2 regions of the Stenotrophomonas sp. Steno-Z10-HUANG genome follow, and region 2 is predicted to be linked to the other one. Evidence: riboswitches for the same ligand, from Rfam matches in the RefSeq annotation. Region 2 holds a riboswitch; the other holds the start of a gene.
What was found. Region 2 has a riboswitch for thiamine pyrophosphate ahead of thiC (phosphomethylpyrimidine synthase ThiC). Riboswitches for the same ligand answer to the same signal wherever they lie in the genome.
Positions count from the first base shown of each region.

Region 1: linked by a shared signal. The riboswitch ahead of AC06E6_RS00500 (TonB-dependent siderophore receptor) and the one ahead of thiC (phosphomethylpyrimidine synthase ThiC) in region 2 are both predicted to bind thiamine pyrophosphate.

Region 1 is NZ_JBWJPA010000001.1:98,503-113,914, reverse strand. Features, by position in the region: gene AC06E6_RS00545 (lasso peptide isopeptide bond-forming cyclase) at 1-787, shown strand, start outside; gene AC06E6_RS00540 (Atxe2 family lasso peptide isopeptidase) at 784-2,868, opposite strand; gene AC06E6_RS00535 (TonB-dependent receptor plug domain-containing protein) at 2,918-5,383, opposite strand; gene AC06E6_RS00530 (helix-turn-helix domain-containing protein) at 5,729-6,013, shown strand; gene AC06E6_RS00525 (phosphotransferase enzyme family protein) at 6,191-7,315, shown strand; gene AC06E6_RS00520 (hypothetical protein) at 7,736-8,173, shown strand; partial or broken gene AC06E6_RS00515 (aminoglycoside phosphotransferase family protein) at 8,180-8,446, shown strand; gene AC06E6_RS00510 (hypothetical protein) at 8,897-9,334, shown strand; gene AC06E6_RS00505 (hypothetical protein) at 9,397-9,714, shown strand; TPP riboswitch at 10,378-10,474, shown strand; gene AC06E6_RS00500 (TonB-dependent siderophore receptor) at 10,545-12,713, shown strand; gene pnuC (nicotinamide riboside transporter PnuC) at 12,710-13,303, shown strand; gene AC06E6_RS00490 (GGDEF domain-containing protein) at 13,419-14,585, opposite strand; gene AC06E6_RS00485 (hypothetical protein) at 15,170-15,412, shown strand, end outside.
Region 2 is NZ_JBWJPA010000001.1:322,067-337,478, forward strand. Features, by position in the region: gene AC06E6_RS01465 (type II secretion system protein) at 1-759, opposite strand, end outside; gene AC06E6_RS01470 (hypothetical protein) at 761-1,363, opposite strand; gene AC06E6_RS01475 (hypothetical protein) at 1,360-1,878, opposite strand; gene AC06E6_RS01480 (hypothetical protein) at 1,875-3,275, opposite strand; gene AC06E6_RS01485 (hypothetical protein) at 3,272-3,811, opposite strand; gene AC06E6_RS01490 (prepilin-type N-terminal cleavage/methylation domain-containing protein) at 3,816-4,640, opposite strand; gene ggt (gamma-glutamyltransferase) at 4,875-6,578, shown strand; gene AC06E6_RS01500 (BCCT family transporter) at 6,778-8,334, opposite strand; TPP riboswitch at 8,610-8,711, shown strand; gene thiC (phosphomethylpyrimidine synthase ThiC) at 8,814-10,691, shown strand; gene AC06E6_RS01510 (winged helix-turn-helix domain-containing protein) at 11,159-13,477, shown strand; gene AC06E6_RS01515 (helix-turn-helix transcriptional regulator) at 13,590-14,495, shown strand; gene AC06E6_RS01520 (TonB-dependent receptor) at 14,541-15,412, shown strand, end outside.

The DNA of each region.
Region 1 (15,412 bases), 220 kb from region 2:
GCAGCACGTCACCGATACGATCATGGCGCAGGCCCGGCGCCGCCACGGTGCGGCCAGCTTCTTCTCCGGTGGCGGGGGCGACACCGTCTTCTGCTACCTGACCTCCGCGGCACCGGCGGCGGATGCATTGCGGCAGAAAGGGGCGGCGCAGGCACTGCGTGCCATCCACGACCTGGCCGGACTGCACCAGTGCACGGTCTGGAAGGCCGCACGGCTTGCCCTGCGCAAACTGATGCGGCCGCCCGCGCCGGCCTGCACCATGGCCGATGCCTTCCTCGCGCCCGGGCCCGCCCCATGCGCGCCCGACCCGCACCCGTGGCTGGACATGCCCGCTCGCGCCCTTCCGGGTGAACGCGAGCGGATCTTCGCGCTCGCAGCGACCCAGATCTACCGCGATTCCGCGCCGCGCGGGATGCATGCGCACCTGCGGCTGCCGCTGCTGTCGCAGCCGGTGATGGAAGCGACATTGCGGGCACCCAGCTGGATGTGGATCGCCGGCGCGCAGAACCGTTCCATCGTGCGCCAGGCCTATGCGGGCATGCTGCCACACGCGATCCTCGCACGCCGCAGCAAGGGCTCGTTCAGTGCGTACATCGGTGCGCTGCATGCCCGCCACGCGCCACGCCTGCACGCCTACCTGCGGGAGGGCGTGCTGCATGCGCAGGGCATCGTCGACGTTCCGTCCCTGGACCGGTTCTTCGCGCGGGGGCCCGGTCCGCGTGACCGTGCGATCGGGCGCATCCTGGACCTGTGCGCGGTGGAAAACTGGGTGCGCCGGCAATCCTAGTCGGGCGCCTGCCCCGGCGACGCCGCGCCCCGCCTGTCCGCCATCATCCGCCAGCGCGCGTACTGCCCCGCCTTGGCGGGCTTCGGGTCCTCGAAGCCCAGCAACCAGAAGCGGAACCAGTCCAGGTTGCGCTCATACACCGCCAGCTTGTGCCGGGGCTGGAACTTCTGGTGCGCTTCGTTGGGGTACACATACAGGTCCGCGCGCCGGTCACGGATCAGCGGCACCGCATAGTCGAGCGTATGCAGGTATTCCTGCTCCGGCAGCTGCATCAGCACCGGGATGTGAATACGGTCCAGGTTGAACGCCGGCGACAGGCGTTTCCATTGCGCGGGTGTCGCCGCCGGATCGCCCAGCTGCCAATAGGTGCGCAGGCGTGAGAAGAACGGCTCGCCCGACAGGCTCATCAGCGTGTAGGCAAGCGGCGAGAAGGCGATGCTGCTGACCGAAGCGGCGGACACCGTATGCGAGTGCATCGCCATCCACAATGTCACCTCGGTGCCGTAGCTGAGCCCGCCCATGCCCACATTCCCGGGCTCGATCTCGCCGCGTGACGACAGCAGCGCGATGGCGCTCTCGATCGCCGAGCGGCCGATCTCGAACCGGGTAACCGCATCCAGCACGCTGGGGGGCGCGTTGATGCACAGCGCCGATATGCCATGGCCCGCCAATGTCGCCAATGGCCACTCGTCGCCGACACCCCCACGCACGAAGCCCGAGCACCGGTAGTAGGTGAGGAACAGCGGCGCGGGCTCGCCGGCGGCGCGCCGGGCCGGGAAGTACAGCCCGTTGAACCGGCGCCCTGCCGCGTCCTGCCAGTGCAGCCGCTGCACCGGCACGCTGGCCATGTCCGCCGCCAATGCCGCGTTCGGATCGAACAGCACGCGCCGGTCGCCCGAGTCCAGGTCGACCCGTTCCAGCCGGGGCGGATGGCGGGCGTCGGCGGCCACGCACACCAACGCCGCCGCCGACGCGGCGCAGGTGCCGGGGACCCCACGCCCGCCGTTCATCAGCCCGGAGGTACGCACCACCGGGAGCACGCGGCCGGACGTGACGTTCCAGCGAAAAATGGACTGGGCCTGGCTGTCGTCCGCGTCGGTCACCGTGAACAGCACCTCATCGTGTCCCGGACGCCACTGGATGGCGGTGATCGGCTTGCCGGTACACAGCGCGTCGCGGCACTGCACCGGCCGCGCGCCCTTGCCCGCCGCCAGCACCGACAATGCCACCTCCGGCCGCGGCCCCACCCCCTGCCACTCGGTCACGTGGACCAGCATCGCGACGCGGGCGGCGTGCGCGTCCCAGGCCAGCTTCCAGGCCTTGAACGGCGCCACCCGCGCATGCGCTGGCGACACAGGCGGCGCCGCCCCGCCGCTCACCTCGCGCGTGTTCCCCGTGGCCAGGTCGAGCGCGCGCCAGCGGTCGGCAACACCTGCCAGCAACGGCGAACGGATCACGTCGCCGCCGTGCAGGCGCTGCGTGGCGGCACGCCCATCAAGGCGCCCGGACCGGTACAGCGGCTGGCCCAGCGCGACGGTTGCGTCGATATGGATGCCGTTGTCGTACTCGGCCTGCTCGGCATCGCGCACCTGCTGCCGGGTGGCACCCACGCGGTAGCGGAGCGAGTGCCCATCGGCGGCCAGCCGGAAGCCACGCACGTCCGCCGCGTCGCGTGTCACCGCGCGCGCCCCGGAACCGTCGGCGCGGGCACGCCAGACCGCGACACGACCGTCGAGCAGGGCCCGGTAGTAGAGGAAGCGGCCGTCCGGCGACCACGTCACCCCGGCCGGCGCCAGCGATGCCCCGTCCGATTCGCGCAACGGCTGGCCGCCCTCGCCCACCCTGCGCGCGGGTGCGCTGGCGTCCAGCGGCTGCACATACCAGGTGGTGTCGTGGGTATTGCGCTCGACCGAGGGCTGTTGCAGCCGGAACGCCACCCGGCTGCCGTCGGGTGAAACCGCCAGTTCGCCGAGGTCGGCGACTTCCACCAGCTGGCGGGGTGACACGCCCTGCGCATTCGCCGCTGCGCTGAGCAGCAGCGCTGCCACCGCCGGCGCACACAGGCGGCGGGCCCGCTTCATCAATGGATGCATTGTTGGACTCTCCCCATGGAGCCAGGCGCCATCCGGCTCACCAGTGCGCGGATACGGTGATGCTGGCGTAACGCCCGATCGCCGATGCGTTGGTCGAGTCGTACGGCACGTCGGTCGGCGCCAGCGGCCGGTACAGCGGCGGCGCGCGATCGAACAGGTTCTGCACCGACACCCCGATCTCGAAGCCGGGGCCGGTGCCGCCGCGGCGCGCCGTGGCGTACTGCAGGGCGAGGTCGAAGGTGTTGAACGAAGCCAGGTCCTGGCGCAGTGCCGGGTAGCTCACGCCACCGGTGTGATTGGCGAACGAGGACACCGTGAACCCAGCGGCGGTCCACACCAGCCCCAGGCGGCCGCGCACCTTGGCCGGATAGAAGATCGTCCCCGCCAGGTCGAACGCTGCCTGCCCGGGCGTGTTCTGCTGGGCACTGTCCAGCCAGCTCGCCGAACCACGCAGGTCCAGGCGGCCCCGGCCCAGCGCGCGCCCGTACGACCCGGACAGGTCCAGTCCCCGGATCCGCTGCGTCCTGGCGTTGACGTATTCGCCGCGCCCGATCACCACCACCGTGTCCGGATCGTAGGGTTTGCCGGTCCAGTTGTAGAAGCCACCGGCGTAGGTGGCCAGCAGGGCGGCCTGCTGTTCGCGCGTGGGCGCGAAATCGAGGAACTCGGCCACCGCCGGGTCGCTCAGCACCTGGCCGAAGGCCGCGAACGGCTGCACCACGCGTTCGCGATAGTCGATGTCGAACCAGGTCAGGTCGGCCTGCAAACCGGGCACGCGCTCCGGATGGAACGCCAGCGACACGCTGCGCGTGGTCGCCCTTTCCGGACCGAGCCGCGGGTTGCTGCCCCAGGACAGCAGCACCGCGTCATCGGCCCTATAGCCGGTGCCGCCGATCATCGACGGTGGCACCAGGTACGCCACCAGGTTGCCATAGCGCTCGTTCAGCGTCGGCGCCTTGAACGACCTGCCCCACGACGCCTTGAGCGTGACGTCGCGGCCGGGCGCGTAGATCAGGCCCAGCTTGGGCGTGGTTACCCGGCCAAAGCTGTCGTAGTCCTCCATCCGCGCGGCGGCCGTCAGTTCCAGCCGCCGCGCGAACGGCACCGCCATGCTGGCGCCAATCAGGGGGACACTGGTTTCCGCGTAGGCAAACCTGCTGCTGTCCTCGCTGTGCGCCTGGGTACCGGCCAGGAGATTCCGGTTGACCAACTCATTGCTGCGATAGCCCGCGCCGACCGCCAGCCTGGCCTCGCCCGCGCCCAGTTGCAGCAGCGGCCCCTCCGCACTGATTTCATACGAGCGGCTTTCATTGCAGCGGCACACCCCCGATACCAGCCGTGGCGTGCCGCCGCCGTTGGCCACCAGCCACGCCCGCCCGGTGTTCTGGTCGCGCGCACGCACGGCCCCGGCCTGCAGGGTCCACCCGTGCGCCAGGCCGATCTCCAGCGACGGTGCCAGGAACCATGCCGTGCCGTCCGACCGCTGGTCGTAGTAGAGCCCCCGGCCAGTCTGGTAATAGACCTGGTCGCGCTCGGTCCGCAGCGCATCCAGGCGCAGCTCGGTGCTCTCGCCCAGCCACTGGTAGCCACTCAGCAGCGCACTGCGCGTGGTGCCACCGGGGTAGAGCACGAACGGCCGGGCCATGTGCTGCGTATACGACCGCTCGCTGGCATTGATCGGATCGATGCGGGTATGGCGATAGGTGGCGATCAGGCCACCGTCGTTCCACACCGCGCCGGCGGTCGCGTCGTACTCACGCGTGTCCAGGCCACCGTCGCCGGCGCGTCCATAGCGCGCGCTGACCACGCCGCCGTCCATGTCGCGCTTCAACACCACGTTGCCGACACCGGCCACCGCGTCCGAGCCGTAGATCGCGGACGCACCATCGGCGACGATGTCGATGCGCTCCACGGCCGCGAGCGGAATCGCGCTGATGTCCACCGCCTGCATCAACCCGCCATAGGCCAGGCGGCGGCCATTGAGCAGCGTCAACGTCGCGTCCGGGCCGATCCCACGCAGGTTGAGGCTGGAGCCACCGCCCGCGTTCTGGTTGTAGAGGTTGCCCGACCCGGTCGCGCTGACGACCCCCGGGTTCTGCCCACCATTGAAGTTCTGCGGCAGGCTGCGCACCACCTCGCCCAGCGTACTGAAACCCTCCTGGCGGATCTGCTCGCTGTCGATGGCGATCACCGGCGAGGGCGTGGTGCCACCGCGGATGCGGGTGCCGGTGACGGTCACCGTCTCCAGTTCGGTCGTCGCGTCGGCCGGTGGTGTCGCCGCCGCGGCGGCCGCGCGCGGCGCACCGGCGCCCTGCCCTGCTTCCTCGTCCACCGGCGGGGCCTGCCGCGGCGTGGCGCCCTGCCCTGCGCCCGGCGCGGCGCGGGCCGCGCCTGCCTCGCGCGCCGGGGCGGTGCCGGCCTGGCCATAGAGCGTTGCGAACAGGGCGATGGAAATGGCGTTGCGTAAAGCGCGGGTCTTCATGCTGCGTCCTTTGGTTTCCATGGTGGGTACTCGGTGCTGCGGTGCTGCTGTCCCGCAGCCCGGACGGTGGCCGGTGCGGCGGGCACGCAATGCCGGCGCACAAGCGGCCGCGCGCCATGGCAGCGGCGCGCACCGGCGGTGCGGACGAATTGCAGGTGGTGTTTCCCGTGGCCCTGTGCGGCGGCGGTGTGCGCGCCGTCGCGGCGCGGTTGCGTTGCCGCCCGCGCTTCCGCCGAGGGAGCGGAAGCGACATGCACGCATTGCGTTCATTCATTAACCCGGTGCGCACACTACGTTTAACGTAGTATCGGTGTCAAGCGCCCTTCCGGAAGCTTCCATGCACCGAAGCCCGGGATGTACACGGCCTTGTCCGAGAAGAGAGAGCTCCCCGTCTACAGCGTGCGTCTGCGCGAAGCGCGGGAGACCTATGGCATTTCGCAGCGCAATCTCGGCATCAAGGCCGGGCTGGACGATTTCGTCGCCAGCACCCGCGTCAACCGCTACGAAACCGGCGTCCACCAGCCCGACCTGCAGACCCTGCAGCGCATCGCCGAGGTACTCGACCTACCGGTGGCGTACTTCTTCGCCGAGGACGACGCGCTGGCCGAATTGATCAAGCAGTACGGGCGCGGGAAGCACGGGAAAGGCTGATCGCCGATACTGCGGCGCGTCGTTTCCCTACAGTCCCGTGCGGCAACTTCCTACGTCGTGTAGCGCACTTTCCCGACGGCTCCGCATCAACGCTTCCCCTGCCACCCACGCGCCCGCTGGCGTGCCGCACGCTACCCTGTCGCCCCGCACCGCCCCGCATCACCGGTTTATCCCGCCATGACCGCCTGCTCCCACCGCGTCCAGGGCCTCAACAACGACGAGGTGCCCGCCGACTGGCCCGCCATCGCCCCGCACGAGATCGCCTGGCTGGCCGGGCGCTTCGCGCAGCTGCGCGGCGCGACCGCCGCGCAGTGGCACAGCCCGCGGCCGCTGTCGGCCGCGGCGCTGGTGGAAACCGCCGCCGGGCGCGTGTTCGTCAAGCGCCACCACCACAGCGTGCGCGACGCCGCCACGCTGGGCGAGGAGCACCGCTTCATCGCGCACCTGGCCGCCGCCGGCGTGCCGGTGGTGCAGGTGCTGCGCGACCACGACGGTGCCACCGCGGTCGAACACGACGGCTGGACCTACGAACTGCACACACCGGGCAACGGCGAGGACCTGTACCGCGACGCGGTGTCATGGACACCGTTGACCAACGTCGCCCAGGCACGCGACGCCGGGCGCATGCTGGCGCGCCTGCACCAGGCCGCCACCCGCTACCACGCCCCGCAGCGCGGCACCCACCTGCTGGTGGCGCGCGACGATCTGATCCGCAGCCACGACCCCATCGCCGCACTCAAGGCCGACCTGGACAACCGCCCCGGCCTTGCCCGCTACCTGGCGCGCATTCCGTGGGAGGAACAACTACGCAGGACCGTGCTGCCCTGGCATGCGGGCCTGGCCGAGCGCCTGCGCGACGAACCGCGGCTGTGGGCGCACAACGACTGGCACGTTTCTAACCTGCTCTGGCAGGGCGACACGGTGAGCACCGTGCTCGACTTCGGCCTGGCCTCGCCCACCGGCGCGCTGTTCGACCTGGCCACCGCCATCGAACGCAACGCGGTCGCCTGGCTGGAGCTGGAACGCGGCGCGCAGGCCGTGCGCATCGACATCGCACTGGCGCTGCTCGACGGCTACCGCCAGCTGCTGCCGCTGTCCGCCGCGCGCATGCACCTGCTGGCCGACCTGCTGCCGGTGGTGCACCTGGACTTCGCGCTGTCCGAAGTGGAGTACTTCGAAGGCGTCACCGGCTCCACCGCCAACGCCGACGTCGCCTGGCAACCGTTCCTGCTCGGCCACGCGCAATGGTTCGGCAGCGCCGAAGGCCAGGCGCTGTTGGCGGCGCTGCACGCGGCAGCCTGAATCCGCATGCGGGGCAAGCCCCGCATCTACGGAGTGCGGACCATGCAAGGCAAACCTGCCCCATGGAGCGCGGCGCCGCGGGAACCCACACCCGTAGGTGCCGGGCTTGCCCGGCACAAGGTTATGGAATGCCGGTTGGCTGGACATCCCCAGTCGAGTTGGTCGAACACCGAAGCCGGTTGAACTGACCGGCGAACTGAGTAGGGCGTCCTTTCACTGCACCGGCGGCAAGCGACCCATCGCGGACATGGGTGCCGTCGCCGAACCTGCCGCCGGGTCCGGCTATACGGTCGGCTTGTTAGCCGGACCCGATTAACCCTAAGCTCAAGCTGTATCAAGGCGGCAGCGAACCATACGATGCGCCATGGATAAGTCGTATAACCGGACCCACGAGTCCGGCTATTGGATAGTTAGGCGGCCATGAGAAATTACATCGCACTTGCAGCTCTCCTCTGGTCAGCCACCGCCTGCTCCACAATGCCAGCCGGTGGCGCGAAGAAGGCCGCGGTGTTGGCGCCCGCGCCAGCCCAAGTGACGGGTCGGTGGCAGTTTCGTGTGGCCGGGAAAGACGGGGTCCGGGAGCCGGTAGTCACGCTCACCAAGGAGCCTGCAAAGACCTGCCAATCGGGTGATTGGCTCAAGGCCGTAGTCGTCTCTCCGGGCAGCTTGGCCTTCTCGCAACCCGCCTACACTTACTCAAACGGCCGGCTTGAACTCCTCCTGTCGTCCGAACTCTGCGATGCATACACTTCGCTTGTCGGGAACGTATCTGACGGGCGCTTCAGTGGCACGCATGTGTCGGATGGCCTGTTCGGCAGCATCGAGCATGGCAAGGTCACTGGGGTGCGCCAGCCGTAGTCGCTGGCCGTGCGCATCGACATCGCACTGGCGCTGCTCGACGGCTATCGCCAGCTGCTGCCGCTGTCCGCCGCGCGCATGCATCTGCTGGCGGACCTGCTGCCGGTGGTGCACCTGGACTTCGCGCTGTCCGAAGTGGAGTACTTCGAAGGCGTCACCGGCTCCACCGCCAACGCCGACGTCGCCTGGCAACCGTTCCTGCTCGGCCACGCGCAATGGTTCGGCAGCGCCGAAGGCCAGGCGCTGTTGGCGACGCTGCACGCGGCAGCCTGAATCCGCATGCGGGGCAAGCCCCGCATCTACGGAGTGCGGACCATGCAAGGCAAACCTGCCCCATGGAGTGCGGCGCCGCGGGAACCCACACCCGTAGGTGCCGGGCTTGCCCGGCACAAGGTTATGGAATGCCGGTTGGCTGGACATCCCCAGTCGAGTTGGTCAAACACCGATGCCGGCTGCACTGGCCGGCGATACCGACGAACTGAGTAGGGCGTCCTTTCACTGCGCCGGCGGCAAGCGACCCAGGGCGGACATCTGTACTGCTACCGGAACGAGCTTGCCGTGATAAATGAGCCCATCGGTGGATCCGGTTATACGCTGGCTTGTTAGCCGAACCAAGCCACCCTAAGATCGAGGTATCGCAAGAGAAAAGCTCGCCATACGGTGCTTTGTAGACAAGTCGCATAACCTGACCCGTGGGTCCGTCTATTCGGTAGTTAGGTGCCAATGGAATTCGAGTCGATACGTCCAGTTCTTAGCGGTGTGACTGGTGGCATCATTGCCACATGGCTCACCTCTCGCTGGTCTCGTCGGCTGCCTTCAAGGCACAACGGAAAGTCACGCGACGCGCTTCTTCGGCAACATCGTCCTGCTATCTGGACGGCCAACACTCTCTTCTTTCTCGGCCTTATCTTCGGTGTCGCCCTGTATCGGATCGGCGGCTTCGACAACACCGACTGGCGACCACTCGGGCTTGGTTTCGGCCTTGCGTCTGTTTTGCCACTTCTGGCCATCTTCATAGTGTCTATCCTCTCCGGGAGAGACCCGCGGGAAGGATACGTTGCCTTCTCATTTGGTCAGGGCATGCCTCTCTGGGCTACCTACGGTTTACTTGGCGCAGGCTCGGTTGCTTTTGTGTTTGCACTTGCTAGCCTTGGCACCTAGCAATTCATTCAAGCCGACGCCGCTTCACGGGGCGGCTTAACTCAAGCGTCAGGGGGCAGGTGGTGATCTCCGCAACTCGCAAAGCCGGCCTGCAGGCATTCGCTATCGGCACGGCGGTCAGTATTGTGGGTGGCTGGCTAGCCGTCACCTATGATCTGTGGCGCTTCAAACCGTTTGGTTGGCTTTACGCGCTTCCGGTCGCGCTTGCCATGATTGGGCTAGGCCAAGCAGGTACTGGCGTGCCCTTCCGCGACCTTGCAGCAAAGTGGGATTCGCTCAAGGGCTGGCAGCGCGGCGTGTTAGGCATAACCATTCTCGCAGCGTTCTCCGCCCTGCTATTCGGCATACTTGCGGCGGCAATCGTTTCCGGGGTGGTTTAACCACCCCCTAACAGTTCATTCAAGCCGACGCCGCTTCACGGTGCGGCCTGATTCAGGGGTTAAGTGGCAATGATGCAAGGCGAAGTCTTGGAGATTGACGATTTCGTTGCTATCACTGACAACGGAGTCTTTCCTGTTCGCTTGACAATAGTCCACGATTCATCAGGTTTCCTTCTCATCAGTAATTCGTCAACTGGTGGAGCTGCATTCAATGGAGACACTTGGCACAGCTCACTCACTGAAGCATTCGCCCAAGCAAAGTTTCAGTTTGGCGTTTCACAGGACAGGTGGCGCGCGGCTGCCACCTAACAATTCGTTCAGGCCGATCGCTTCGTTGCCGCGTCAATGCGTGGCACATTATCACTTCGCCTCGGCCACAAATCGGCCCGGCTTAACTCAGGTGTTCTGAACGACCGCTCCTGGCCGATCTCTGCCGGTGACCAAACCCGCAGTCCGCCGGAGCGCTTCTACTGCGTCCAACTCGCTGGCGGCGGCGTCCAGTCCGATGGCAGAGCTTTCCAGCTCCTTGGCTGCACGTACGGGGCTTCGCCGGGAGAGCTCCATGCGGGGCGAGCCCCGCATCTACGAGATGCGAGGCCCCATGCGCGCAAGCACCCCCCAACCCACCCACGGGCCAAGCCGCGCCATTTGTGGTCAAATACGCGCCTGAAGCGGGGGTGCCTGGGCTTGTCCAGGCTGAGAGAGTCCCTTGGAACCTGATCCGGTTTGCACCGGCGTAGGGAGCTTTGAGCAGCAGGCACACCGCCTTAGTGGCCGGTCGCGCGTGCGCGCCTTCGCTTCGTCTCCCCCTACGGCTGATGACGAAACGAATGAACCGCTGCCCCTCCCTTTCGCTGTTGACCGCCGCGCTGGCCGCGGCCCTGCCGCTGCACGCGCACGCCCTGGACACCGCCGCCGAGCGCTCGCCCACCGAGCTGGCTGCCGTGCGTGTACAGGCCAAACAACCCGGCGCAAAGGAGCCGCAGTCCAACAGCTTCGGCAGTGGCGACTGGAAGAACACCCCGGCCTCGATCAGCGTGCTGGACCGCGGGCTGCTCGACCGCCGCGTGGTGCGCACGCTGTCCGAGCTGGCCGACAACGATGCCTCGCTGGGCGACAGCTACGCGCCGGTGGGCTACTACCAGAACGTCGCCATCCGCGGCTTCGCGCTGGACACCGCCACCGGCTACCGCTTCAACGGCCTGAGCATCGCCGGCGAACAGCGGCTGGCGCTGGAGAACGTGCAGCAGGTGGAAATCCTCAAGGGCGAGGCCGGGCTGGCCGCCGGGGTGATCGCCCCGGGCGGCGTCATCAACTACGTGGGCAAGCGCCCGGCCGAGGTGCGCAACGTCACCCTGGGCACCGACGCCGAAGGCTCGCGCTACGCCGCCATCGACATGGGCCACTGGCTGACGCCGCGCATCGGCGTGCGCTTCAACGCCGCCTGGGACAACAGCCACTCCTACATCGACCATGCCGACGGCCGCCGCAACTTCTACGCGCTGGCCACCGACTGGCTGATCGGCGAACGCGGCAAGCTGGAGGTGGACGCCAGCTACCAGACCAGCGCGCAGCGCTCGGCCTCGGGCTACCAGCTGCTGGGCGCCAGCGCGCTGCCGCAGCACGTGGACCGCACGCAGATGCTGGGCTACCAGCGCTGGCAGAAGCCGGTGGGCATCGACAGCACCAACCTCAGCGCACTGCACACCTACGATTTCAGCCCGGCGTGGCAGTCGCGCGTGTCGGCCAGCCACAGCCGCTCGGTGATCGACGACAACGTCGCCTTCGCCTACGGCTGCTACTACGCCCAAGCCTGCTGGGATGGCAGCGTGCCGGGCAACTACTTCGCGCCCAACGGCGACTACGACATCTACGACTACCGCAGCCCCGACGACACCCGCCGCAACCAGCAGCTGCGCGCCGAACTGCGCGGCCGCTTCGCCACCGGCGCGGTCGGGCACCAGCTGGTGCTTGGCGCCGACTACTTCCACCGCAGCGTGGACAAGCGCCGCAACGTCAACGCATACGTCGGCACCGGCAACATCCATGACCCCGCGGTGCCGCAGTTCGAGCCCTCGCCGCTGCAGCCGGGCCCCTCCGTGCGGCGCGTGGACAGCCGCCAGAAGGCGCTGTTCGTGCTGGACCGCATGCAGCTGGCCGACAACTGGCAGTGGCTCGCCGGCGGCCGCTTCGTGCGCCTGGACGAGCGCGCCTGGGACAAGCGCGGCAACCCCGAGCGCGACAGCCGGGTGTCGCACTTCCTGCCGCAGACCGCGCTGATCTGGAGTGCCAACCCGCAGCTCAACCTGTACGCCAGCTACGTGCGCGGCATCGCCCTGGGCCAGGAAGCGCCGTTCTGGACCAGCAACGAAGGCAGCTTCCTGCCGTCGGTGCTGTCACGCCAGCTGGAAGTGGGCGCCAAGTACACGCCCACCGACGCGCTGACCCTGGGCGCGGCGCTGTTCCGCATCAGCCGGCCGTTCCAGTACGCCAAACCGGACGCCAGCGACTACGGCTACACCTTCGTGCAGGAAGGCCAACAGACCCACACCGGGCTGGAACTGAGCGCGCGCGGGCGCGTGGGCGACAACCTGCAGCTCAGTGCCAGCGCCAGCGTGCTGCGGGCGCGGGCGCGCGGCACCGGCACCCCGGCCTACGAAGGCCACCCGCTGATCAACGTGCCCACCACCCGCGCCAGCGTGCACGCCGACTACGCGCTGCCGTGGGTGCCCGGGCTGGGCGTGACCGGCGGCTGGCGCTTCGCGTCTTCCAACGTGGCCACCGCCGACGGCCGCGTGCGCGCCCCCGCCTACGGCGTGGTCGATGCCGGCCTCCGCTTCAGGCATGAACTGCACGGCCGCACGCTGGACTGGAACCTGAGCGTGGACAACGTGTTCAACCGCTTCTACTGGCGCGACACCGGCAGCAGCTCGGGCGACTACTACCTGTTCCCGGGCGCCCCCCGGCAGGCGCGGCTGACGGTGAGCTTCGCGCTATGAACCCGGCCCTGCTGGAATGGTCGGCGGTCATCGCCAGCGCCCTGGGCGTGTGGCTGATGGCGCAGCGGCGCATGCTGGCCTGGCCGGTGGGGCTGGTGTCGGTGGGCCTGTACGCGCTGGTGTTCTTCGAGGCGCGGCTGTATTCGGACATGCTGCTGCAGGGCGCCTTCGCCGCGTTCCTGGGCTACGGCTGGGCCACCTGGCACCGCCAGGACAAGCCCGACGGCCGCGTCGCCATCGCCCCGCTGGCCATGCAAGCCGGCGCCCGCGACCTGACCATAGGCGTGGCCTTCGGCCTGGCCCTGGGCGCGGCCATGCACACCTGGACCAACGCCGCCCTGCCCTGGCTGGACGCCATGCTCGCCGCGCTCAGCCTGGTGGCGCAGTGGTGGCAGGCGCGCCGCCACGCCGCGGCATGGTGGCTGTGGATCGTGGTGGACGTGGTCTACGTGGGCATGTACCTGGTGAAAGCGCTGCACGCCACCGCCGCGCTGTACCTGGTGTTCGTGGCGCTGGCGGCCACCGGCCTGCATGCGTGGAAGAAGGAGCAGAAACGGGCTCGGGCACACGCGCCGGCATCGCTTCCCTGACCCGTCAAACGCCCTCGTTTGCCGGCGGCCATCGATGCACGGGTGGCCGCCGGCGGGCGACAGGCCGCCCTGGTTGGCACAGGGAAGGGTAGCGGCGCTCCAAGGGAGGCCGCACTCAGTGCTCCAGTTCGCAGTGCAGCTCGATGCGGTTGCGGCCAGCGCTCTTGCCGCGGTACAGGGCGACGTCGGCCTGGCGCATGGCCTGCTCCAGCGAGGCTTCCCCGATGAAGCCGTGCGAGACGCCGATGGTCACCGTGCAATGCACCCCATTCCGGCGCGCTCCCTGCGACATGGATTTCTGCTCGATGGCGCTGCGCACACGCTCGGCCACCTGCAGCGCAGACGCGCTGTCGGACTCCAGGCAGATGGCGGCGAACTCCTCACCCCCCAGCCGGCAGACCAGGTCGCCCTTGCGCACCGCCCCGCGCAGGGCGTCGGCGACGCCACACAGCACGGCATCGCCGATGTGGTGGCCATGGGTGTCGTTGATGCGCTTGAAGTGGTCGATATCGATCAGCAGCAGATGCGCGGTACCAGCCCCGCGCCGGAAGTGAGTGTTCAGCGCCGCATCCAGGCCGCGGCGGTTGAGCAGCTGCGTCAACGGGTCGCGCGCCGCCGTGGCACGCAGCGCATCGCTCATGCGCCGCAACACCAGCCACACGATCAACGGCGGCAGAATCGTCGCCAGCGAGCACATGTAGACGTAGAAGACCATCTGGAACTGGCTGTCCATGCGCAGCGCCTCCAGCCCGCCCCCGAGCAGCTTGGCGAACTTCATGGCGTTGAGCACGCTGATGCCGCTGATCAGGCAGACGAACAACACCATCTCGCCACGTAGATCCCGCGCGAAGCTGCGCATGCCACGGAGCAGCACCAGCACCATGCCGGCGAACAGCACCGCACAGGTGGCCGCGAGCAGGGCATAGCGCCCCACCGGCCCCCAGACCGCCTGCGCCAGCCCCTGCAGGGCGACGTAGCCCAGCGCCACGGCCAGCAACGGCCGCAGCAGCGGCGCCGAACGCCCGAAGAAGCGCAGCCCACCCACGCAATACGCCACCGGCGCACACAGCGTGAGCATGTGGTTGGTCACGCTCATCCAGCCCCAGCCCTGCGTACCCTCCAGCAACTGCAGCACATACGCCCCGCCCAGCATGAGGTTGCCCAGCGCGAACACTTCCATCCCCATCCGGTCGCCTTCCAGGCGCCGGCTGATGAGCAGGAACATCACGGCAAAGCACAGCAGGTGGACGCAGAGCATGCCGACCAGGAGGGTTGCGATCATCGGGTGGTTCGAAGTTGGAGGGACAAGACCGGGGGCAGATTCGAGTGGTGAGTGGCTCACCTGCCGGCACGCAACGTTCGTTGCAGTGAACGTATCCGCTCACAGGCCGCGCGCCATGGCGGCGGCACGCATTGCGTGCAATGCCGCAATTACTATCGGCATGCGCTGGCGTTCTTTGAACACTCATCGGGACATCAGGATCAGAGCCGAGTTTCCAGAACAGCGACATGCGCCCCTTGGGCATCATTCTGGTGCGCATCGCCCCACCGGCGCACGGCGATCGGGCGGAAAGCAGGGGGGGGCGCCTCCGTGAGACGGCGGCTGCGCAGGCTTTTTCGTTTCAGAATCGTAAAGAAACCGCCTGCACTCCTCCGCGCCTATTCCTTGCGAAACAGGATGTTACAAGGGGCCCGGCCCCGAATTTATCGACCGGGAATCGTAAAGAAACCGGTCCACACCCAGGCCGTACCGAGCCGCCCGCGACAGCCTCATGTGCAACCGCGGGCAGGGGCAACGTGGTGCAGACCTCGACCCACCTGGGGCAATCGGGCATGGTGTGGGGCAGCTTATGCCCCAGGAATCGTATGGATACCGTTCCCGCGCCAGCAGCACCTAATACGCCCACCGCAACGGTGGCGCCCACGGTCGATGCGGTAATAGCCCCGCAGGGGCTCACCTTCCCCGCGCTCAACGCGGCACTGGATGACTACCTGGCGCGAACGGATGGCCCCAAAGCCGGCGCCTGGGAACGCTGGTCGCTGATTGCCGGCATCGCCGGTGCCGGGCTGGCCATGTTGCTGGGCAGCGTTCTTTCCGGGAAGGCCGGG
Region 2 (15,412 bases):
CAGGGCGGTGGCGCTTTCGGCGACGACGAGATCGTCGTAGCGCTCGTCGCCGGGGTAGTCGGGCGGGGTGACGCAGGTACCGTTGCCCTGGGCGAAGGCGCGGTTGTTGGCGCCATCGAAGCCACCGTCGCCGCCGCCACCGTCGCGCGCGGCGACCGGGGCCACCAGCACGAACGCGGGGTTGACCATGCGCGTGCCGGTGCCACCACTGCCGCACTGCGTGGGGGTGCCGCCACTGATGTAGTGCGGCTGGCTGGCCTGCGGCGCGGTGGGGGTGTTGGCGACGATGCGCGACAGCGCCGAACCGAAGCCGCCGATGTACTCCAGGTCTGGCTGGTCGGCCGATTCGCGTGCCGGGGCGACCAGGTCGGTGTTGGCGGTACCGCGGTACACGCCGTAGCGCAGGCGCTCGCCGCGTACCGGCAGCTCCAGGCCGAGGCTGGCATAGGGCAGCCAGCCGACGTTGCCGGTGGCGCTGCAGGCGCCGTTGCTGCCCTCGAAGCCACTGTCGCCGGTGCCCGACAGGTCGGGGCACGGCAGGCGCTTGTTGCGCAGCGCGAACGCATGCAGCGCCTGCCGCGCGGTCTCGGCATGGGCGCGGGCGGCATTGTGGCGGCGTGCCTGGCCGAGGTTGTCGAAGGCGGACAGTGCGGTCATGGTCAGCAGCCCGAGCACGCCGACGACCACGGCCAGCTCCACCAGCGAAAAGCCGCTGCGGGTGCCGGGGCCGAGCCGTGCCGGGCGGTGGCGTGGCCGCATGTCACTGCGCCCGGCCCGGTGCCGCGGGCAGGTTGGCCGGCGCCACGTCGTAGCGCAGCTGGCCCTGCAGCTGCTGCAGTTCGGCCAGGATGGCGGCGTTGCGCTGGCGCTGTGCCGGGCTGTCGGGCTTCTGCGTGGACTCGGCCAGTTCCACCGCCAGCGCCTGCGCGCGCTTGGCGATCAGCAGGTTGTTGCGCAGTGCGTCCAGGCGAACGTCGGCAGGCGCCTTGCCGGATTTCTCGAGCTGGTCGAGCTGGGCCAGCAGGTCGTCGGCCATGCGCATGTTGTTGCCGGACTTCAGGCGGATGTCGGCCAGCGAGCGGCCGATGTCCGTTGCCGTGGCCGCTGCCGGGGGCGGCGCCGCGGCCGCCGCGCGCTGCGTGGCGCTGCCGCCGGCCGAGGCGTCGGCCTGCAGCCATGGTGGCGTGTCCGTACCCGCGGGCGTGGCCTGCGGTCCGGCGGCGGCGTCGGCCTGCGCCGCTGCCGCCGGCGGGGCGGCGGGCGCGCCCGCATCGCCGGAATGCCGCACCGCCAGGATCGCCAGGGCACCGCCGGCGATCAGGCCGGTGCCCCACAGCAGGGGTTTCCTGTAGCGCGGGTTCATCGTTGTTCCCCCGCGTTGTGGGTGTACGGCGAGGGCACCGGCAGCGTGGCCAGTTCACCGGCCGCGTTGCGGATGCGTACCCAGTCCGGGCCGATGGCGTCCACGCGCGCACCGCTGGCCAGGCGCGAGCCGTGCTGTACGCGCTGGCCGTCGACCACCGCGCTGTGCCGGCCATTGGCCACCAGCACCAGCGAGACGCTGTGCGCGGCCTGGGTTTCCGCACCGCCAGCGAGGGCGGACGACGGGCCGCCTTCGCTGGCGGGCGGGGTGGCCAGCGGCAACGCCAGCAGCGGCTGGCCATCACCGATGGGTACGCTGCGGCGCAGCCGTTCGACCTGCGCCTGCATCTTCTGGTTGTGGGCGATGGCGCTGCGCAGCTCCACCATGGCGGCGGTTTCGTCGGCGTCGTTGCCCAGTTGCAGCACCGCGGGCTTGACCACGACCATCGTGGCCAGCCAGCCGGTGACCGCCAGCCACACCACGAGCGCGATGGCGGCGATGAACTTGATCTTCATGGACGGACCTCTGCCGCCGCAGCCGGCGGGCGCTTGAGCAGATAGGAGAAGAAGCCGCCGGCCGAACGGGTGTTCATGCCACCGCCCTGCGGATCGACCGGCTGTGGATCGAAGCCGGCCCGGCGCAGGCCCTCGACGAAGGCCGGTACCTGCATGCCCGGGGTACCGCGCCACGGGTCGGCCACGCCGTCCACGCGCAGCGTGTAGTCGCCCGCGGCCGGCGGCGGGGCGGGCGGCATGCCGGGGGCGGCACGCGCTGTTGCCGGCTCCTCCAGCTTCACCCGCAGGATGCGTACCTGCCCGGCGGCGGCATCCCTCACCTGGGCCAGGCTGGCGCTGGGGTCGGCGCCGTCGTGCAGGCGCGTGGCGCGTTCGATGAAGGCCTGCACGCCGCCGAAGCCTTCGGGCATGGCCTGCTGCGCCTGCATCGCCGCGATCCGCTGCTCGATCGCTTCGATCTCGCTGCCCACTTCGTCGGCGCGTGCGCTGGCCTCGCTGCCGGTCAGCGCCCAGCGGGCGCCCAGGGCGGCGAGGATCAGCGCGAACACCAGCGACGCGGCACTGGCCACCGGCAACAGCGACTCGGCGCTCCACGCCAGGCGGCTGGCCAGCGGATTGATGGCGATCCCGGGCCGGGCCTGGGACTGGATCCAGCCGATGCCGCTGCGGTACTCGTTGCCCTGCTCGTCACGCACCACCCGCAGCGGCACGCTGTCCACCCGCAGGCCGCTGCGCACGGCAAACACCTCGCGCAGCGCATCGTCGCTCCACGGCTGGCCCGCATCCGGGCGCGGCACCAGCACCGGGCACCAGTGCAGGGCCAATGGCTCCAGGCTGTCCTCGCCGCTGCCCAGGTCCTCGGCGAATTGTTCGGCGAGCGCGCCGACGGTCATCGCCATGTCCGACGGATCCTCGCTGTAAGCCAGCGCGGTGCGGTAGATCATGTCGTGCTTGAGCACCGCCAGCACGCTGACCTGGCGGCCGGACTGCAGCACCAGGCCGAGGCCCGGCCGCAGCGACTTGAACAGCAGCGAGGTGAACGGGATCAGCAGGCAATGGTCCGGCTGCGCCTCCGCCCACGCGTAGGTCTGCTGCCACAGGTCCAGTGGGACCGCGGTGAACAGGGTCTGGTAGCCGGCGCCGATGCTGCGCGTGCGGTGGATCAGGATCTTGCTTTCGCCGTCGATCATGCCGTCCGAACGCAGCCGCCGTTCGATCAGCGCGACCGCGTGCGCGGGGCTGCCTTCGAGCGAGATGACGTTGCTGACCGCATTCTCGAAATCGCTGACCACCACGGCCGCACCGGCCAACCGCGGGCGGCTGTCGCTGCGGGTCACGGTGGCACCGTCGAACAGCAGCCAGTGGCCCTGTTGCTGGATGACGTGGAGCAGGCTCATGGCAGGGGATTCCCGTGGGTGCCGGTGTCGTCGGCGGTCTGGAACAGCAGGCTGCCGCGCAGGGTCAGCGACAGCGGCGCGGGCCGGCGGTCGACGCTGCCGGGCGGGTCGAACAGCCCCTCGTCCGGGTGGGTGACGGCGATCTCGAAGGATTCGGCGCCGAACAGGTGGTCCGGCGAACGCTGCACGGTGGCCAGCAGCGGCAGCGCTTCCTCGCGGTGCATCTGGCTCTGGCGCAGGTTGATCAGGCGTTCGCCCCAGGCGCCGGGCAGCAGCCCGTTGGCCTGGGCGCTGGCCAGCAGCTGGCGCGCGGAATTGGCGTGCTCCACGCGCAGCCGCGTCTCCTGCTCGCGCACCTTGGCCTCGGACAGCAACTGGTTGCGGTCGCCCAGGCGCTGGTAGGCGTCGGCCAGGGCCGAGCGTTCCTTGATGAACCACACCGCCGCCACCACCAGCGAAGCCAGGGTGGCGGCGAAGAGCAACAGCGAGGTGCGGCGCGATTGGCGCAGGCGTGCGAGCAGGGAGGGCCGGCGCATCGGCTTACTGGTTCATCTTGTAGCTGGCGACGACGGTCATGACCTGGTCGTCGTCGGTGCCGGTGCCGAAGGTCTGGCCGTCGGTGACGGCCGCGGACATCGAACCGGTGTTGTTGCCGCCCCATTCGGTGCCGATGGCGTTGGCCGAGGTCGCGCCGCCGGAGGCGGTGGCGGTACGGGCCTGGATGCCGACCTGGCGGAAGGCGCCGTTGCTGGCGTCGGGCTTGCCGTCGATCATCTGGTCCAGCGCGCGCGCCAGGTCCGGGGTCAGCCCGGTGATGATCATCGCGTTGCCCGAGCCCCACAGCGTGCCGGGCCGGTTCCAGCCGAAGCACACGCGGATTTCCTGCGGGTTGCCGTTGGTGTCCAGGTAGGCATAGCGGTCTTCCTTGCCCTCGCCGCGGCCCGGCGGCAGGGTGATGCCGGCCTTGCGCACCAGGTCGCGCAGGTCGAAGCCGGTGTCGCCTTCGCGGGTGCGGGTCAGGCCGTTGCTGGTCGGCAGCGCATCGGTGCCGGAGCAGATCAGCGCCGGCTCGGTGGCGTTCTGGCTCATGTCGCCGCCGGAGAAGCCGGTGAAGTGGGTGCCGTTGACCATCAGCTGCGGGGCGGACTGGTTGTCGCCGATCGGCGCGCCGTAGCGCTGGTGGTAGCTGTTGTAGGTGACCACCCACTGGTCGACGAACTTCTGCTTGATGCGGGTGTACTCGGCGTTGCGCTGCACGTCGCGGCCGATCATCACCGCACCGATGATCACGCCGATGATGACCAGCACCACGGCCATCTCGACAAGGGTGAAGCCGCCCTGGCGGCGCTGGGAAGACATTTGCATTGGATTGCCCCTTTGATGGAAACCTGCGCTGCCCACCGGGAACGGACGTTCCGGCGGGCGTGTGTTGTTTCGGGGCAACGTGATAGAGCACGGACGTAAGAGGAACGTAAGAGCGTGCCGCCCGCGCCGCGCGACGCGCTGGGCGCGCGGCACACGGCGGCCTGCATGGCGGCACATGCGCGGGCACCGCCGCGGCGGTTATCGTCGGGCTTCGTCCCGTTGCCGGTCCCGCCGATGAAACGCCTGCCGCTGCTGCTGTTGTCCTGCCTCGCCGTTCCCGCCCTGCATGCCGCCGACCGCATCACCGGGCCGGGCTTCGCCACCCGCTCGGAGGTGATCGCGCCGCACGCGATGGCCGCGACCTCGCAGCCGCTGGCCACGCAGATCGCGCTGGACGTGATGAAGTCCGGCGGTTCGGCGGTGGATGCGGCGATCGCCGCCAACGCCGCGCTCGGGCTGATGGAGCCGACCGGCAACGGCATCGGCGGCGACCTGTTCGCCATCGTCTGGGACCCGAAGACGCAGAAGCTGTATGGCTACAACGGCTCGGGCCGCTCGCCGAAGTCGCTGACCCTGGCCGAATTGCAGCGCCGCGGACTCAAGGAGATTCCCGCCACCGGGCCGCTGCCGGTGTCGGTGCCGGGCGCGGTCGATGGCTGGTTCGCGCTGCACGCGCGCTTCGGGCGCAAGCCCATGGCCGACAACCTGGCCCCGGCGATCCGCTATGCGCGCGACGGCCACCCGGTGGCCGAGGTGATCGCCTACTACTGGGACCGTTCGGTGCCGCGGCTGTCGCCGTACCCGGGCTTCAAGGAACAGTTCACCGTCGATGGCCGCGCCCCGCGCAAGGGCGAGCTGTGGCGCAACCCGAACCTGGCCGACACCCTGCAGAAGATCGCCGACGGCGGCCGCGACGCGTTCTACAAGGGCGACATCGCGCGCACCATCGACGCCTATTTCAAGGCCAACGGCGGTTTCCTGTCGTATGCGGACCTGGCCAGCCACCAGGGCGAATGGGTCGAACCGGTAAGCAGCAATTACCGCGGCTACGACGTGTGGGAACTGCCGCCCAACAGCCAGGGCATCGCCGCGCTGCAGATCCTCAACATCCTGGAAGGCTACGACTTTACGAAGATCGCGTTCGGCTCGCCCGAGCACGTGCACCTGTTCGTCGAGGCCAAGAAGCTGGCCTTCGCCGACCGTGCGCGTTTCTATGCCGACCCGGCGTTCTCGCCGGCGCCGGTGCAGCGGCTGGTGTCCAAGGACTACGCGGCGCAGCGGCGCGCGCTGATCTCCATGGATACGGCGCTGAAGGAGGCGCAGCCGGGCACGCCCAGGCAACTGGAGGAGGGCGACACCATCTACATGACCGTGGCCGATGCCGACGGCATGATGGTCTCGCTGATCCAGTCCAACTACCGCGGCATGGGCAGCGGCATGGCGCCGCCGGGGCTGGGCTTCATCCTGCAGGACCGGGGTGAGATGTTCGTGCTGCAGGATGGCCATCCCAACGGCTACGCGCCGGGCAAGCGCCCGTTCCAGACCATCATCCCGGCGTTCATCACCAGGGACGGCAAGCCGTTCGCCAGTTTCGGGGTGATGGGCGGGGCGATGCAGCCGCAGGGCCACGCGCAGATCGTGATGAACCTGGTGGACTTCGGCATGAATCTGCAGGAAGCCGGCGACGCGCCGCGCATCCAGCACGAGGGCTCGACCGAACCGACCGGGCAGGGCACGGCGATGCGCGACGGCGGCGAAGTCAACCTGGAAACCGGCTTCCCCTACGAGACCATCCGCGCGCTGATGCGCAAGGGCCATCGCGTGGTGTTCGCCGACGGCCCGTACGGCGGCTACCAGGCGATCATGCGCGACCCGGCGACCGGCGTGTACTACGGTGCGTCGGAGAGCCGCAAGGACGGCCAGGCCGCGGGCTATTGATGAGGCCAGGAGTGAGTGAAGAGGAGTGAGAAAAGGCCTGGATACCGTCATTACCAGGCATGCGTTCGTTGGAAGGCGCTTCCCGCCTGGGCGGCAATGACGGAATGATGCGGAGATGGCAGGCAACCGCGGAGCCGCTGTTGCCTTTTCTCACTCCTGTTCACTCACTCCTTGGCTTCAACTCACTCCGCCGCCCCGCTCACTTCTGCTCTCCAGCCTCTTCCTGCGCGGCCATCTCGCGTTCGATCCACGCCTGCACGGCATGCCGCGCGCGCTGCGCGCGGCGCCGTTCCAGCTGGTACTCCAGGTCCAGCACGCGGTACAGGCATACCATCACCATCACCATCAGCAGCGCGAACGGCAACGCGGCGATGGTGATCATGCCCTGCAGCGCGTCCAGCCCGCCGGCCAGCAGCAGGGCCGCGGCGATCAGCGCCACCGCCACGCCCCATACCGCCTTGCGCGCCGGCGGCGGATCGCCGGCTTCGTCGGTGGACATGCTGGCCAGCACCAGCACCGCCGAATCGGCCGAGGTGACGAAGAAGATCACCAGCAGCACCAGCGCGATGCCCGACAGCAGCAAGCCGCCGGGCAGGCTGTCAAACAGCGCGAACAGCACCGTCTCATAGCCGTTGCCCAGTGCCTGCAGCAGGTCGGCGTGGCCGCTGATCTGCGCCCACAGCGCACTGCCGCCGAATACTGAGAACCACACGAAACCAAGCAGCGTCGGCGCCAGCACCACGCCGACCACGAACTCGCGCACGCTGCGCCCGCGCGACACACGGGCGATGAACGCGCCCACGAACGGCGCCCAGGCGATCCACCAGGCCCAGTAGAAGATCGTCCAGTCCGCCACCCACGTGCTGCCCGAGAACGGCGACATGCGCAGGCTCATGGTCACCAGCTGGTTGAGGTAGGCGCCGAGGGTGGTGGTGAAGGTGTCGAAGATGAAGCCGGTCGGCCCCAGCACCAGCACCGCGGCCAGCAGCAGCGCGGCCAGCAGCAGGTTGCAGTTGGACAGCCACTTGATGCCACGGTCCACGCCGCTCAGGGTCGAGGCCATGTACAGCACGAAGGCGATGGCGATGATGCCCAGCTGCACCGCGACGGTGGCGTGGATGCCGAACACGCGCTGCAGTCCGGCGGCGATCTGGATGGTGCCGAAGCCCAGCGTGGTGGCCACGCCGATCGCGGTGGCCACCACCGCGGCGATGTTGACCGCGTGGCCGATGGCGCCGCGGTGGTGGCGCCCGATCAGCGGCTGCAGCATGTCGCTGATCAAGCCGCGGCCGTTGCGGTTGTACTGGAACCACGCCATCGCCAGCCCGATCAGGGCGTAGATCGCCCACGGGTGCAGGCCCCAGTGGAAGAAGGCGTAGCGCATCGCCGCGCGCGCCGCGTCCACGCTTTGCGGCGGCAGCCCTTCGGGCGGCTTGGAGAAATGCGAGATCGGCTCGGCCGCGCCCCAGAACACCAGGCCGATGCCCATGCCGGTGGCGAACAGCATCGCCAGCCAGCTGGCGCGCGAGAAGTCCGGCTCGGCGTCCTCGCCGCCGATGCGCAGGTTGCCGAAACGGCCGAACGCCAAGTACAGCAGGAAGGTCAGCGTCAGGAACACGATCAGCAGGTACAGCCAGCCGACGCTGCGCACGACGTCGACCAGCACGGCCTGCACCACGTCGTTGAAGGGGCCGGGGGCGATGCCGGCCAGCAGCACCAGGGCGGCGACCAGCGCGATGGAAACACGAAACACCATGGAGGAGCTTCTCCGATCTGGGGATGGGGAGCGAGCCAGGGCTTGCAGCGGAACCGGTCGCCGCGGCGCCGGTCATGGCGTAACCGGTTGCCCGCGGACACGGAAGGAGGGAGGCCGGCATGGCGGCACGGGGCCGCCTGGCGGCGGCAGCGGCGCATCCTACTGAACCCGACGTCACGAATCCGTTAGTGCCCGCCGCGTCGCCGCCACGCGACCCGCGCCGGTGGCGTGCCGGCGGCGCGTTCCACCCGGCTGGCCGCTTCGTGTTCTAATGCCGCCCGAAGCGGGGGTACCGCGGCGTTGACGCCACGGTTGAGACAGTCCCTTGGAACCTGATCCGGTTGATACCGGCGTAGGGAAGCTTCGCAATGTTGCCGTGCGTGGACGCCTGCCCAGGCTGCGTCCATGCGCCGGTGGCGGCGCGCCTTCGCTTCGTCCGGCCCGTGCATCCGCGTGGGCCTCCAACAGGACGACGCCCGATGAATGCATCGCTTTCCGCCCTGCAGCAGCAGGCACAGCAACTCTCCGGATCGCTCACGCAGCCGATCCCCGGCTCGCGCAGGATCCACGTGCCCGGCTCGCGCCCGGACCTGCGGGTGCCGATGCGCGAGATCGCGCTGACCCGCACGCCGACCCTGTTCGGGGGCGAGCACAACCCGCCGGTCACGGTCTACGACACGTCCGGCCCCTACACCGACCCGGACGCGCGCATCGACCTGTGCGCCGGGTTGCCGGCGTTGCGCCGCGCATGGATCGAGGAACGCGGCGACAGCGAATGCCTGGCCCAGCTGGGTTCGACGTTCGGCCGTGGCCGCGCGTGCGACCCGGCGCTGGAGGCGGTGCGCTTCCCCGCGCGCAGCTTGCCGCGGCGTGCGCGCGCCGGTGCCAACGTCACCCAGATGCACTACGCGCGGCGTGGCATCGTCACCCCGGAAATGGAGTTCGTCGCGATCCGCGAGAACCAGCGGCTGGACGAGGTGCGCGACGCGCAGCTGCTGAAGCAACACCCGGGCGAGCACTTCGGCGCCGCCCTCCCGCCCCGCATCACCGCCGAATTCGTGCGCGACGAAATCGCCCGCGGTCGCGCGATCCTGCCGTGCAACATCAATCATCCGGAATGCGAGCCGATGATCATCGGCCGCAACTTCCTCACCAAGATCAACGCCAACATCGGCAACAGCGCGGTGTCCTCGGGCATTGCCGAGGAAGTGGAGAAGCTGGTCTGGGCGATCCGCTGGGGCGCCGACACGGTGATGGACCTGTCCACCGGCAAGCACATCCACGAAACCCGCGAATGGATCATCCGCAATTCGCCGGTGCCGATCGGCACCGTGCCGATCTACCAGGCGCTGGAGAAAGTCGATGGCCGCGCCGAGGAACTGACCTGGGAAATGTTCCGCGACACCCTGGTCGAGCAGGCGGAGCAGGGCGTGGACTACTTCACCATCCACGCCGGCGTGCTGCTGCGCTACGTGCCGCTCACCGCCGCGCGCACCACCGGCATCGTGTCGCGCGGTGGCTCGATCATGGCCAAATGGTGCCTGGCGCACCACCGGGAGAACTTCCTCTACACCCACTTCGAGGAGATCTGCGAAATCATGAAGGCCTATGACGTGGCCTTCTCGCTCGGCGACGGCCTGCGCCCGGGCTGCATCGCCGACGCCAACGACGCGGCCCAGTTCGGCGAGCTGGAGACGCTGGGCGAGCTGACGAAGATCGCGTGGAAGCACGACGTGCAGACCATGATCGAAGGCCCCGGCCACGTGCCGATGCAGTTGATCAGGGAGAACATGGACAAGCAGCTGCGCGAGTGCGGCGAGGCGCCGTTCTATACGCTCGGGCCGCTGACCACCGACATCGCGCCGGGCTACGACCACATCACCAGCGCGATCGGCGCGGCGATGATCGGCTGGTACGGCACCGCGATGCTCTGCTACGTCACGCCGAAGGAACACCTGGGCCTGCCCAACCGCCAGGACGTGCGCGACGGCATCATGGCCTACAAGATCGCCGCGCACGCGGCGGACCTGGCCAAGGGCCATCCCGGTGCGCAGGTGCGCGACAACGCGCTGAGCAAGGCGCGCTTCGAGTTCCGCTGGGAGGACCAGTTCCACCTCGGCCTGGATCCGGACAAGGCCAGGGAATTCCACGACGAGACGCTGCCGAAGGAGGCGCACAAGCTCGCCCACTTCTGCTCGATGTGCGGCCCGCATTTTTGCTCGATGAAGATCACCCAGGATGTGCGCGACTACGCGGCCGAACGCGGGTTGGACGCCGCCGGCGCGCTGGCGGCCGGAATGGAGGAGAAGTCCAGGGCATTCCGCGCGCAGGGTGCGCAGGTGTACCGCGCCGAGTGATGCGCCGGTGCCCGCGCGGGCACGGCGGTGATCGCCGCCGCGCCCGCCCGCACGCGGCGGACGGGCGCAGTGGCGTGAATCTGTCTTTATGTTTTCTTCAGCTTGTTGAATTGCCCGCGCCGGTGACAACGGTGCGGCGGCGCGTATTGGCCGCGCACGCTGCAATCACGCGGGTTTGCGTGATTGCAGCGTGCCGGGGCGTTTGCCGAAGAATGAACGGCAGATAAAAAAATCGCGCCCTGGGGCGCGAATTCTGAAACGGATTATGTGGATTGCGTCGGCGAGAGAGAGCCTGGTGTCGTCCCGCATGGGTACACGGGTAACTGCCATAGGCTAATATCCGCGCGCCTTGAAACATTTGCTCTTTGCGTTGACGCCATTTGCGGAATTTGGCGGTTCACTGGCGGCAACACCACCAGGGGGCGGGCACAGGACGATGCCCTCCAGCGATTCAATCCCTGACCGGCATGGAACCCATCAACAGCGCTCTTTCCCCCACTGAACGCCTGCATATCGGCGAGTGCCTGGTCGTCCTGCCATCGCGCGAGGTGCATGCGCCTGGCGCCCGTCGCAGCGTGCGGCTCACGCCCAAGGCGATCGGCGTGCTGCTGGTGCTGGCGCGTGGCGCCGGCAATGTGGTGACCCGCGATGAACTGTTCGCGCAGGTGTGGCCCGACACCCTGCCGACCAACGACGTACTGACCCAGGCGGTCACCCAGCTGCGCAAGGCGTTGTCCGCCGGTGGCGCGTTCCCGCAGGGACAGGAGTACATCGAAACGATCGCCAAGACCGGCTATCGGCTGCGCGCGCCGGTGGCGTGGGCGCAGGAACAGGAAGAAGCGTCTTCGCCGGCCGCCGACGCGCTGGCGCAGCCGGTGGATGCGGCAGATGCGGCAGATGCGGCGGGCACCGCGGCGCTGCCGGATGCAGCCAGGGCCGCCGGATTCTGGCGCCGCGCACGGCGTCGCCTGCTGCTGGTGGTGGGCCTGCTGCTGTTGTGCAGCTCGCTGACGATGGCCTGGCTGCTGTGGCAGCGCCCGGTCGCCGCGCCCGCGCCGGACGCGGTCACGGCCGACGGTACCGGCGTGATCGGCAGTCCGCAGCGTCCGTACCGCCTGATCACCGCCAGCCAGGGATTCGGCACGTTCCCGGCGTTGTCGCCCGATGGCGCGCTGGTCGCCTTTGCCGACGAAAGCGATGGCGGTTCGACGCTCAAGGTGCAGAGCACCGGCAGCACCACGTCGGCGACGCTGGTGAAGGGGCCCGCGGGTGCCATGGACCGGTTCCCGGCGTGGTCGCCGGATGGGCGCGAGATCGCGTTCGCACGGTTCGCGGCCGGCGGCAGCTGCGAGGTGCTGGTGGTCGGCGCCACCGGCGGCAGTGCGCGCCGCGCCACCGCCTGCGATGGCGCCGAGATGCTCAGTTTCAGCTGGACGCCGGATGGGCGCGGGCTGGTATTCGGCTCGATGACCGGCCCCCATGGTGCGCCCGGCATCCGCACCCTGGACCTGGCAACGGGACGCTGGACGGTGCTGGATTACACGCGGGGCGAAGGCGACTTCGATTACGCGCCGCGCTACTCGCCCGACGGCCGCCAGCTTGGATTCACCCGCAACCCGCAGCTGGGCGCGGTGTGGGTGATGGACGCCGATGGCGGCGACGCCCGCCGCGTCACCAGCGGCAGCGCGGAGATGCGCGGCTGGGCCTGGCTGGGCGAGCACGCCATCGTGTTCGGGCGGCGCATAGACAGCGAATCGCGGTTGTACCAGGTGGACCTGCGTTCGGGCCTGCTCAAGGACCTGGGCGTGGATGACGCGCAGAGTCCCAGCGTGGCCGGCATGGGCACGCTGCTCGCCTTCATGCACCGCGCGCCGCAGTTCGGCCTGTTCCGTGTCCCGCTGGACGATCCCGGACGCAAGGAACGGCTGTTCGCGTCGTCCGGGCGCGATGCCCAGCCGATGATCGCGCCCGACGGCCAGCAACTGGTGTTCACCTCCAACCGCTCCGGTGCGTTCGCGCTGTGGTGGGCGCGGCTGGGGCAGTCCGATTCCCTGCGCCCGGTGGACGGCTTCCGCCCCGAGGCGCGGCAGTCACCGGACTGGTCGCCCGACAGCCGCCAGGTGCTGGTCAGCGGCCGTGACGACGACGGCCGGCCCGGCATCTACGAAGTCGTGCCCGAGCAGGGGCAATGGAAGCGGCTGCCGGTGCCGGTTGCCGAACCGCTGCAGGCCGTCTATGGCCCCGCCCCGCATCTGGTGTTCGTGATCGGCAGCGAGGGCGACGGCCCGGCCACGTTGTCCCTGTTCGACCGCGGCGGCGGCCAGTGGCGGCGGGTCGCGCAGGTGGCCGGCGTGTCGCAGGTGCGCTACGACCGCGCGACGCAGCGGGTGTTGTTCACCCGGCTGGCCGAAGGCGGGCTGTGGTCGGCTGATGCCGCGCTGGCGCCGGGCAGTTTCCATGAGCTCAGCGGGGAGGTGCCGACCCGCTGGCGCTTCCGCACCTGGGCCCTGGGCGGCGATGGCGCGGTCGCGTACCTGCGCCAGGATGACGGATGCTCGGTGCAGCTGAGCCGGCTCGACCAGACACAACCGCCGCGCTGCCTCGAGGCACGCGCCGCGGCCGCCACCAACGGGTTCAGCGTGGCGCCCGATGGCGCCGCGGTATACGTGCCGCTGGCGGTGTCCGATGGCACCGACATCGGCATCATGCCGGTCCCCGAAGCACCCTCGCGACCCTCGCTGGGCGTGCTCAAGTGGTTGCCCCTGTTGGGAAAACCGGATTCGTGATTTCTTCGTTCGCGGTTCCGGAAGAATTCGGAAGGTTCTCGTCGCAACTTCCTGACGACTGCCGCCAGAGTTGGCAAAACCATCGGCCATTGAAGGCAAATGATGGTGAGTCATGCGACAGGTGGCCTGGGTCGATCGCGGCCAGTCGGTTTCGTTCGAGAAGCAGCCGGAGGACGGTCCGCGCCCGAACTGCGTGGGCGTCGCCCGCCTGGGCAGCCTGCAGACATCGGGCACGGTGTTCACGGTGTGGATGCAGCTGCGCGGCAGTGCCTGGGTGGAATCCAGGGAAGGCCGCTTCCGCCTGCGCCAGCGCGAGTGGATCGCGTTCGAGAAGGACTCGCGCCCGCTGATCCAGGCCAGCCGCGACGGGCTGTGCATCGGCGTAGCGCTGGACGCCGCTGCGCTGCGCACCCTGGGTGATCTGGCCGACAGCGGCCTGTATGCCGGCCACGGCGTGATGAGCCGGGCCGAGGCGCGCACCGCGCTGGGCCTGTGGCGCGAGGCCCGGGCACGCGAGCCCGGTTCCCACGTGCTGCGACCGTTGCTGCTGCACGTGGCCTCGCTGCAGCGCGACTTTTCCGAGGGCGTGCAGCGCTGCCCGGGGCGCTCGCGCCTGCGCAAGCGCCAGGTGTTCGGCCGCATGCAGCGCGCGCGCATGTACCTGGAGGGCAACAGCCACCGCGTGGTGCGCATCGGCGAGCTGGCCGAGCTGACCAACTTCTCCAGCTGGTACCTGTCCAAGACCTTCCAGAGCCTGTACGAGGAAAGCCCGCAGTCGCTGTCCGCGCGCCTGCGCCTGGAGCGCGCGGCCCAGCTGCTGCGCGATACCGACATGATGATCAGCGAGGTCGCCGCGGCCAGTGGCTTCGACAACTGCTGCAGTTTCGCCCGGGCCTTCCGCGCGCGTTTCGGGGTTCCTGCCAGCCGCTACCGCGAAGCGGCGTGCGCCAGCCTCCCGCCACATTCGGCAAAGTTTGCGACTGCTTCGCGCAAACCCATGGCTTCGGTACGAACGTAACGTTCAGGGGTGTTTAACACACCACTAACGTAACCGGAGAGATTCATGAAGTTTCGTACTCCCGCAGTGCGGCTGGGCCTGCTCCCGGCCGGCATCGCCATTGCGCTGACCCCCGCTTTCGCCTCCGCGCAGGACGCCGCTGCCGGCGCCACCACGCTGGACCGCCTGGAAGTCACCGGCTCGCGCATCCGCGGCGCCAACATGGAGACGCAGCAGCCGATCCTGACCCTGAGCCGCGAGAACCTGGAAAAGCAGGGCTTCACCTCGGTCGCCGACGTACTGCAGAACATGACCTCGGCCGGCTCGCCGGCCATCTCCCGTTCCGAGGCCCTGGCCTCCGGTGAGAACGTGGGCGGCTACTACATCGACATCCGCAACCTGGGCGCCAACCGCACCCTGGTGCTGATGAACGGCAAGCGCCTGGGCGCCACCACGGGCGGCTACCAGGACCTGAGCCAGATCCCGATGTCGGCCATCGAGCGCATCGAAGTCCTGAAGGACGGCGCCTCGGCCATCTACGGTTCGGACGCCATCGCCGGCGTGGTCAACGTGATCACCCGCAAGCGCTTCGACGGCGCCGAAGCGCAGGTCTACCTGGGCCAGTACGGCGAGGGCGACGGCGAAACCAACCAGTACTCCTTCACCATGGGCTCGGAAGGCGAGCGCGGTGGCATCACCCTGTCCGCCGAGTACTCCAAGCAGGACCCGGTGATGGCCAAGGACCGCTGGTTCTCCCGTGACGGCGGCAAGGGCCCCAACACCACCGCCGGTGACCTGAGCCCGATCGGCCCGAACGGCGTGTGGTGCGATCCGCGCGTGTTCGGCGACTGCAAGCCGACCAAGGACAAGAGCCCGATCTGGCAGACGCTGAATCCGGGCGGCGATCCGACCAACCCGAACGACTACCACCCGATCAC